One region of the Phascolarctobacterium faecium genome, then DNA from elsewhere that is predicted to be linked to it. Evidence: a T-box and tRNA genes for the amino acid it is inferred to sense, from the RefSeq annotation. Region 1 holds a T-box; the other holds one or more tRNA genes.
The links. The T-box of region 1 lies ahead of leuS (leucine--tRNA ligase). A T-box ahead of a tRNA ligase gene usually reads a tRNA of that ligase, here a tRNA-Leu.

Region 1 (4,480 bases):
GGCACATTTACCTGCATACCATCTTTCAGCAGCTTTGCCAAATTAACTTTATCGGGATTAGCTTCCAGTGTCATTCCTCCGGCAGCGGCGATAGCCGCAGTAGCTCTGCTCCCTGCGGGAATTTCATATAAACCCGGCTTTGCTACCGCACCGCTTACATATACCTTGACTCCCCGAGTCTGTACCGCACTGATACCAGCTGCCGGTACAGGCACAACAGCAGCAGTATCCTGCGGGCTGCTTCCCAGCAGACTGCCGCCGGCACATAAAACTACGGCAGCCCCCAAAGCTGCTACTTTTCCTCTCAGCCCTCGTTCCATCATCGCTATCCAGCCCCTTTAAAACGCAAAAAAGCAGAGTTCCTGAGGTCAACAATAAATTCGTTATACCTTAGGAACTCTGCCATAGCGTCTTTATGATTTGATCTTACTGATCCAGCTATTTAATTTTTTTCTGCGATTTAAGGTCTGGCAACAATATTGACCAAACGTCCGGGTACGCAGACAATCTTCACGATCTTGCCGACATCGACCATAGCAGCGATATGTTCATCCGCCAAAGCCAGTTTTTCCAGTTCTTCCCTGCCGGCTTCCGCAGGTACAACCAAACGGCCTTTGACCTTACCGTTGACTTGCAGCACGATCTCGACATTATCGACCTTCATGGCCTCTGCCTCGGCTTTAGGCCAGCTTTGTGCATGCACGCTGCTGTCAGCGTCGATGACGCCATGCCACAATTCTTCGGTTACGTGCGGTACGAAAGGAGCAAGCAACCGCAGCAAAGCGGAAACGGTTTCATAAACCAGACCGGCATTGTAATTTTTCTGAGCTTCCTTATAAGCATATAAAGCATTGACCAACTCCATCATCGCACTGATTGCAGTATTGAAATTAAACCGCTGCTCGATATCGTCGGTAACTTTTTTGATCGTATTATGCAGCACGCGGCGCAGCTCTTTATCAGCTTCATCCAGTTTTGAAGTATCATAGCCGGTGACCTTTTGGGCCAGCTCACCCTGGAAGTGGCTGACGACACGCCAGACACGGTTGATAAAACGGAAGGAACCCTCCACGCCCTGATCGCTCCATTCCAACTCTCTTTCAGGCGGAGCAGCAAACATAATAAACAGACGAGCAGTATCGGCACCGTATTTGGAAATGATCTCTTCCGGAGAAACGACATTACCTAAAGATTTACTCATTTTCGCACCGTCTTTAATGACCATGCCCTGAGTCAGCAGGTTGGTAAATGGTTCGTCGTATTTTACAAGGCCTGCGTCACGCAATACCTTCATAAAGAAACGTGAATACAGCAAATGCAGGATCGCATGCTCAATACCGCCGATGTACTGATCGACCGGAGCCCAGTAATCAACAGCTTCTTTACTGAATGGAGCAGTATCGTTTTTCGGATCGGTATACCGCAGATAATACCAGGAAGAACACAGGAAAGTGTCCATAGTATCGGTCTCGCGGCGGGCCGGCTTACCGCATTTGGGGCAGGTGCAGTTAACAAAGCTTTCACTGGTTGCCAGCGGTGAAACGCTGCCCGCATCAAACTTGACGTCTTCCGGTAAACGTACCGGCAGCTCTGCTTCCGGCACAAGAACTTCGCCGCAGTCAGGACAGTAAATAATCGGGATCGGAGCCCCCCAATAACGCTGACGGCTGATGAGCCAGTCGCGCAGACGGTAGTTGACATGACGGGAACCAAAGCCCTGTCCTTCCGCATAATCCATAATAGCTTTGATTGCAGCATGCATCTCCATGCCGCTGAACTTGCCGGAATTTACCAGCACGCCCTCTTTTTCTTCATAGGCGGCAGTCATATCTTCAACTTTTAATTCCTGGTCTTTAGGAGTAACGACAACGATCTTATCCAGACCGTATTTATCGGCAAACATCCAGTCGCGCTGATCACCTGTAGGTACACCCATAACAGCTCCGGTGCCATAATCGTACAGGACATAGTTGGTGACCCAGATCTCTACCTGGCGACCATTGAAAGGATTGACAGCATATTTCCCGGTAAAGATACCTTCTTTTTCCGACTCGCTGGAAGTACGTTCAATATCGGACTGGTTGCGCACACGGGCGCAGAAAGCCCTGATCTCGTCTGCCTTCGGATTATCCCGGCACAACTGCTCTACCATTGGATGCTCGGCAGCCAGGACCACGAAGGTAACGCCAAATGCCGTATCCGGACGGGTAGTGTAAACAGGTAGCTTAGCATTGATGCAGGGCACGTCAAAGCTGAATTCCAGACCTTCACTGCGCCCGATCCAGTTTTTCTGCATCGTCTTAACGCGTTCCGGCCAGCCGTTCAAAAGTTTCAAATCATCCAAAAGTTCTTCCGCATAATCGGTAATTTTGAAGAACCATTGTTCCAGATCTTTTTTGACGACCTCATGGTCACAGCGCCAGCAGCGTCCGTCGATAACCTGCTCATTAGCCAAAACAGTGTTGCATTCACCACACCAGTTGACAGCAGATTTTTTCTTGACGGCCAAACCGCGCTTATAAAACAGCTCAAAGAACCACTGGGTCCATTTATAGTAATCTTCCTTACAGGTGGCAACTTCGCGGTCCCAATCATAGGACAATCCCAGTTCCTTCTGCTGACGGGTCATGTTGGCGATATTTTCCATCGTCCATTTAGCAGGGTGGATACCATGTTTGATCGCGGCATTCTCAGCCGGCATACCAAAAGAATCCCAGCCCATCGGATGCAGCACGTTAAAACCGTTCATACTGCGGAAGCGGGCAACTACGTCGCCGATGGAATAATTGCGTACGTGCCCCATATGCAGGTTGCCCGAAGGATACGGGAACATTTCCAGCACATAAGACTTGGGTTTGCCTGCATCAATATCAGTTTTAAATGCCTTGTTATCTTCCCAATATTTCTGCCATTTGCTTTCTATGGCATGGGGAGTATACTTTTCTTCGATCATTCTTCTCATAACCTCCTAAAATTTGCTTACCACCGCAGCGCGGCAAATAAAAAAGTCCCCGGCTGTTAGGCCAGGGACGAAATAGCTTTCGCGGTACCACCCTGATTGCCGAAAAAAAATCTCGGCCACTCAAAACCTGTAACGCCGGTTATGCGTCCGCGCTTTTGACGCGGCTCCTCCGCGGCGAGTTCACCTTGCTCCCGTATTGACTCGCAGCTGCCGTCAACTTTCTGCAACAGGGATCTGTGGTTACTACTCCGCTTCACCGAATTTGTTCATTCTGCAAATACTTTAACCATTATATCACAAATCCGCGGAGTTTCAAGTCTTTTCTTCCCCATCTGCCTAGTACGCGCTGCAGGCGGCTTTTAATGCTCTGCGCTCATCTGGAGCCTGCTTACTCTCCCTCCAGCTTAATAGTATGACGCTGCTGCAACAACAGCCAAAATGCCAGTGTGATCACCAGTACGATGATACCTGACAATGCAAACATATTGGCATAGCCCAATATCCCGGTAATAAACCCCAGCCCCATAGCGCCGACGACGATGCCGACTTCAATAAAAGCAGTAAAAAAACCCAGTGCCGGTCCACGTTCTTCCGGCCGGGTAACATCAACGACCAGTGCAGTAAGCGCCGGCACTAAAGCGCCATATCCCAGTCCGAATAATATTGCGATCAGCCCAAGCGTCCAAACGTTATCCATAATAAAGAAACACATAGCCGCCAGTGCAACCAAAAGTGAAAACGGCAAAATTACCAGACGCCTGTCGACATGATCGGACAGCTTACCGGCAAAGACCCTGCTGCCCATCGTCGCCAAAGCATAGACTACGAAAAAAATACCATAATCACTTATATTCCGCTGCTGCGCATAAATCGGTAAAAAAGTAAGAATCGCGCCATAGACCAGTGATGCACCCAAAAGGCACAGCGAAGACATAAAAATTACCCGCCGCCTGAAAATCGGCAGCAGATCCAGTTTTTGTTCCTGCTCATAAACAGGATTCGTTTCCTTGAGCGGCAGTAACACGAAAAAGCATACTAATGCCGTAACAAAAGTCACGTTGAACAAAAAAGGATAACTTTGTGTATGCTGAAGGATCCAAATGCCTGCTGCTGGAAAAACAGCCATAGAAACCACACTGCAGGTCTGATAAATCCCCAGCACCTCGCCGCGCCTGTCTACCGGCGCATAATCGGCTATATAGGCAGCCGATGCCGCCAGATACATCGCCAGACAAACACCATGCGCAAGCCTGAGTACGACCAGCGGCACCACGCCGGTAACTCTGCCGAACAGCAGAAACAACAGTGCAAAAGAAATCGTACCCAGAAGCATCATACGCTTACGACCCCATTCGTTGGCCAATTTACCCAAATACGGCCGTATAATAAAGGACGACAGGCCGAAAGCGCCACCAACCAGCCCGATATCGGCAGGTGTACCGCCCAACATCTCCACATACTGCGGCAATACCGGAATATACAAATAAAAAGCTCCATAATACAAAAAATTAGCCAGGC
Region 2 (4,480 bases), 1.2 Mb from region 1:
GCCGGTGAAAAATTTAACCTGAAATCTCCTAAACAATTAGGTGTACTGCTGTTCGAAAAGTTGGGGCTTCCTATTATAAAAAAGACAAAGACCGGTTATTCGACAGATGTTTCTGTTTTGGAACAACTGGAAGGTTCGCATCCTCTGATCACGACGATCCTGGAACATCGCAAGCTGACAAAACTGCATTCAACATATCTGGAAGGGCTGCGCCCACTGATCAATCATGCGACAGAGAGAATTCATACGCATTTTCAACAGACGGTAACGGCAACAGGAAGGTTATCAAGTACTGACCCGAATTTGCAGAATATTCCTGTACGAACTGAGATCGGTAAAAGGATCCGTGAAATATTTATACCGGGGACTGGTTATGACTGGTTGATGTCTTGCGATTATTCTCAGGTAGAACTGCGCGTACTTGCACATATGGCACAGGATAAGCTGCTTTTGGAATCTTTCCTGAATGGTCAGGATGTACACGCACGTACAGCGGCAGAGGTGTTTGGGGTGCCGTTGGAACAGGTCGATTCAATGATGCGTACTCGTGCGAAAGCAGTTAATTTTGGCATTGTTTATGGTATAAGTGATTTTGGACTTGCTAAACAGCTGGATATCAGCCGCGGTGAAGCAGCTGAGTATATAAAAAATTATTTTGCCCGCTATACAGGGGTAAAGAAATATATGGATGATACGGTCAATCATGCTCGGGAACAGGGTTATGTAGCTACAATGTTTGGACGTCGCCGTTATCTGCCTGATATCAGGCACAGTAATTTTAACTTACGCAGTTTTGCTGAGCGCACTGCCATCAATACGCCAATTCAGGGGACTGCGGCGGATATAATCAAAATAGCGATGCTTAAAGTTGAACAGGCACTTTCTGATGCTAAAGTCAAGAGCCGCATTTTGCTGCAGGTACATGATGAATTAGTATTAGAAGTTATGGAAACGGAAAAAGAGCTGGTGGCACAGCTTGTAAAAAAAGCAATGGAAAGCGCTGCTTCTCTTAGTGTGCCGCTAACTGCCGATGTTGCCTGGGGGAAAAACTGGGCACAGACCAAATAGGAGGGATATCCATGCCGGAGTTGCCAGAAGTGGAGCAGGTCAGAAAGACTTTGCTGCCGCATATTAAGGGAAAAACCATTACTAAAGTTGAAGTATATTTGGATAGGCTGGTCAAACATCCATCGTCTGAGCAATTTATCAAAAATCTGACCGGTCGTACGATTGAAGACGTTTGCCGTCGCGGAAAGTATCTGGTGCTGAAAACAGGTGTCAATCAAAAACTTATCGTGCATTTACGTATGACCGGGTCTTTGGTGGCACAGGCTAGTGATTTAGAAGCACCGCCTTATGCCAAGATAAAATTTGAATTGACTGACGGTGTTACTATGTGGTTCTGTGATATAAGAACTTTTGGAACACTGTATTTAGTTACGGATGATGATTGTTACATTGCAGGTTATGAAACCTTGGGGCCTGAACCGCTGACAGTAGGGTTTAATCCTGAATATCTGGCCCCGATAGCTGCTAAAAGCCGCAAGCCAATCAAAACGTTGATTCTTGATCAAACTGTTATTGCCGGACTGGGAAATATTTATGCTGATGAGTGCTTGGCTTTGGCTGGAATTTTGCCTACACGTATAGCTAATACTTTGACGCGTGCGGAAATCGAAGCTGTGCATGAAGCGGCGAACAAAGTGATTGCACAGGGAATTGCCAATCGAGGAACCACTTTTCGTGATTATAAGGATGGCGAAGGTAATAAAGGTGACAATCAAAATCATCTGCTTGTTTATGGACGTGGCGGCGAACCGTGTAAAACCTGCGGTGAGCCTTTAGCCACGACAAAGGTTGGCGGCAGAGGCACTACTTACTGTGCCAAATGCCAGCACTGAGTGAAGTTATGAAAACTATTGGGTTAACAGGTGGTATTGCTTCTGGAAAAAGTACTGTCGCTTCGATTTTACAGAAACTGGGAGCTCATATTTTTGATGCGGATATTGCAAGCCGGCAGGCAGTTGCGCGTGGATCACAGGGGCTGCAACAGGTTGTAGATGTTTTTGGCAGAGATTACCTGACAATTGACGGGGAGTTGGACCGGCAGAAGATTGCACAGCTGGTTTTTGAAAATAAAGCAGCGTTGGGGCAGTTGGAAAGCATAGTTCATACTTATGTGCGCAGTGAAGCAAAAAAATTTTTAGAACAGTGCAGGCTGCAGAATTTATCAGCAGCGGTGCTTGACGTGCCGCTGTTGATCGAATGCGGCTGGTATAAAGAAGTTGATTTAGTGTGGCTGGTTGCAGTTGACGAACAGACTCAGATTGAGCGTGCTATAGCACGCAGCGGAATGTCGCAGCAGGAAGTAGAGGTTCGTATTGCGGCACAAATGACTTTGGCTGCAAAGTGTCAGTATGCGGATTTGATCATTGACAACAGTGGCAGCCTGAAGCAAACTGAGCTGACAGTAAAAAAAGAATGGGAAAAAGTATTACAGATGGAGGATTGAGTTTGGCCAGACGTCGAAAAAAGAAAAACAACAGCCGCAAAATTTGGTTTGTACTGATTTTGCTGTGTGCAGTTTCGTTGTTGGGCTGGAAAATTTGGACGTCTGACGAAGTACAAATGCGGTTTGTTTATATGTGGCCTTATCAAGGCGAGATTTTGGAATACAGCGGGAAAAACAAGATTGATCCTTTTTTAGTGGCGGCAGTCATAAAAAATGAAAGTAATTTTGATCGTAAGGCTGTATCTAAGGTTGGAGCAATCGGACTAATGCAGATTATGCCGGATACCGGGGCATGGATCGCCGAACAGATGGGAATCAAAAATTTTGACCCACTGGATTTATATCGTACAGACGCTAATATCCGTTTAGGATGTTGGTATCTTGGAGAACTGGAATATGAATTTCAGCGGAACTGGGTCTTGATGATGATTGCTTATAATGCCGGTCGTGGCAATACAAAAGCGTGGATGCAGGAAAATAATTGGGATTACGATTTTAATAGAATCGAGGATATTCCCTACAGTGATACACGTGAATATGTGAGGAAAGTTTTGTATGATCGGGATGAGTATTACAAATTATATAAAAACAGGTTAAAAAAGTATTGACGGAGTTGTAATAGTGTGCTATTATATCACTGTTGCTGATTTAGGCAATTGTAATGCGGTAGTGGCGGAACGGCAGACGCGCTAGCCTCAGGAGCTAGTGGGGGCAACCCCGTGGAGGTTCAAATCCTCTCTACCGCACCATTTTTGTCTATAACGGTAATTTTTAACCACAATGCGGTTGTGGCGGAACGGCAGACGCACCATCTTGAGGGGGTGGCGGGGAGACCCGTGTGGGTTCAAATCCCACCAACCGCACCAAATGAGAAGATAAACGCTTCACGAATTTTCGTGAAGCGTTTTTTATTTGTCAGAGCTGCAGAATTTTTTTGTTTTATTTATTGCTTATAATCATATTCGTAGTATGATATGAATATGATTAAGAATGGAGTGAGATAAAATGATTTTTGGTGTATTGCCACAGAAAAAGAATCAGTATGCATTGCGTATTTTAGGAAATTGCGGTGAATTTACTTCTGAGGAGCTTTTGCGGCTGTCAGAATTAACAGCAAAGTTTGGCAATGGTAAGATTACAGCCACCAGCAGAGGAACTTTTGAATTGAATGGTGTCAGTGAGAGTGAGTTGGAGCCTGCGATTGAGGCAGTACAGGCAGCAAAACTTCGGTTAGGTGGAACAGGTGCGACAGTTCGGGCTATTGTGGCATGCAAAGGTACTGACTGCCGTAAAGGTATGTTTGATGTGCATGCTTTTGCCTGCAGACTAGATAAAGAATTTTATGGTATTGATGTACCTAAAAAATTTAAAATCGGTGTCTTTGGCTGTCTTAATAGCCTTGGTAAGGCTATGGCACAGGATATTGGGGTTGTGCCCTCTTTTACAGAACCAGGAAAATTTGAAATATATATTGGTGGATTGTTAGGGAACAGACCTGTCCAGGGAAAGCATATCCCAGTACCTCTAAAGGAAGAGATGGTGGCAGATGCGATAAGATATGTTTTGGATATATATAAGACAAACGGTATTTATCCGCAGCGCCTGCGTACGGTATTAGATGACAAAAAAGAGCTGTGGCAGGAAATTAATTATTATTTTAAAAGCCTGGCAAAATAACAGTTGAATAAAAAGTATGGAAGCTGCTATTTTTAAAATCTTTAAAAATTATCTTTGACGATTAAGTAAGATTATATAACGTCATGTTTTTTCATAAAGTCCTATAATTAGATTCGTAAGCAGTAATGCAAAAAATATTTAAGGAAGTGGACTTTATGAAATTCAAAAATCTTGTATTAACATTAGGTGTATTAATGATGCTGGCCTTTACTTCTATGGCTGCTGCCGCGCATAGTCAGGTAAACCGCAGTATGACAGCTATTAATGCAGCAAAAGCAGAAATACCTGCTG

Region 2: it encodes a tRNA-Leu, which carries the amino acid that the T-box ahead of leuS (leucine--tRNA ligase) is inferred to sense. The anticodon was not compared.

Annotation. Positions count from the first base shown of each region.
Region 1 is NZ_AP019004.1:1,137,028-1,141,507, reverse strand. Features, by position in the region: gene PFJ30894_RS05575 (helix-hairpin-helix domain-containing protein) at 1-323, opposite strand, end outside; gene leuS (leucine--tRNA ligase) at 461-2,953, opposite strand; T-box leader at 3,023-3,228, opposite strand; gene PFJ30894_RS05565 (MFS transporter) at 3,351-4,480, opposite strand, start outside.
Region 2 is NZ_AP019004.1:2,350,583-2,355,062, reverse strand. Features, by position in the region: gene polA (DNA polymerase I) at 1-1,068, shown strand, start outside; gene mutM (DNA-formamidopyrimidine glycosylase) at 1,080-1,901, shown strand; gene coaE (dephospho-CoA kinase) at 1,910-2,512, shown strand; gene PFJ30894_RS11325 (lytic transglycosylase domain-containing protein) at 2,515-3,120, shown strand; tRNA gene PFJ30894_RS11320 (tRNA-Leu) at 3,176-3,261, shown strand; tRNA gene PFJ30894_RS11315 (tRNA-Leu) at 3,295-3,378, shown strand; gene PFJ30894_RS11310 (sulfite reductase) at 3,518-4,189, shown strand; gene PFJ30894_RS11305 (hypothetical protein) at 4,345-4,480, shown strand, end outside.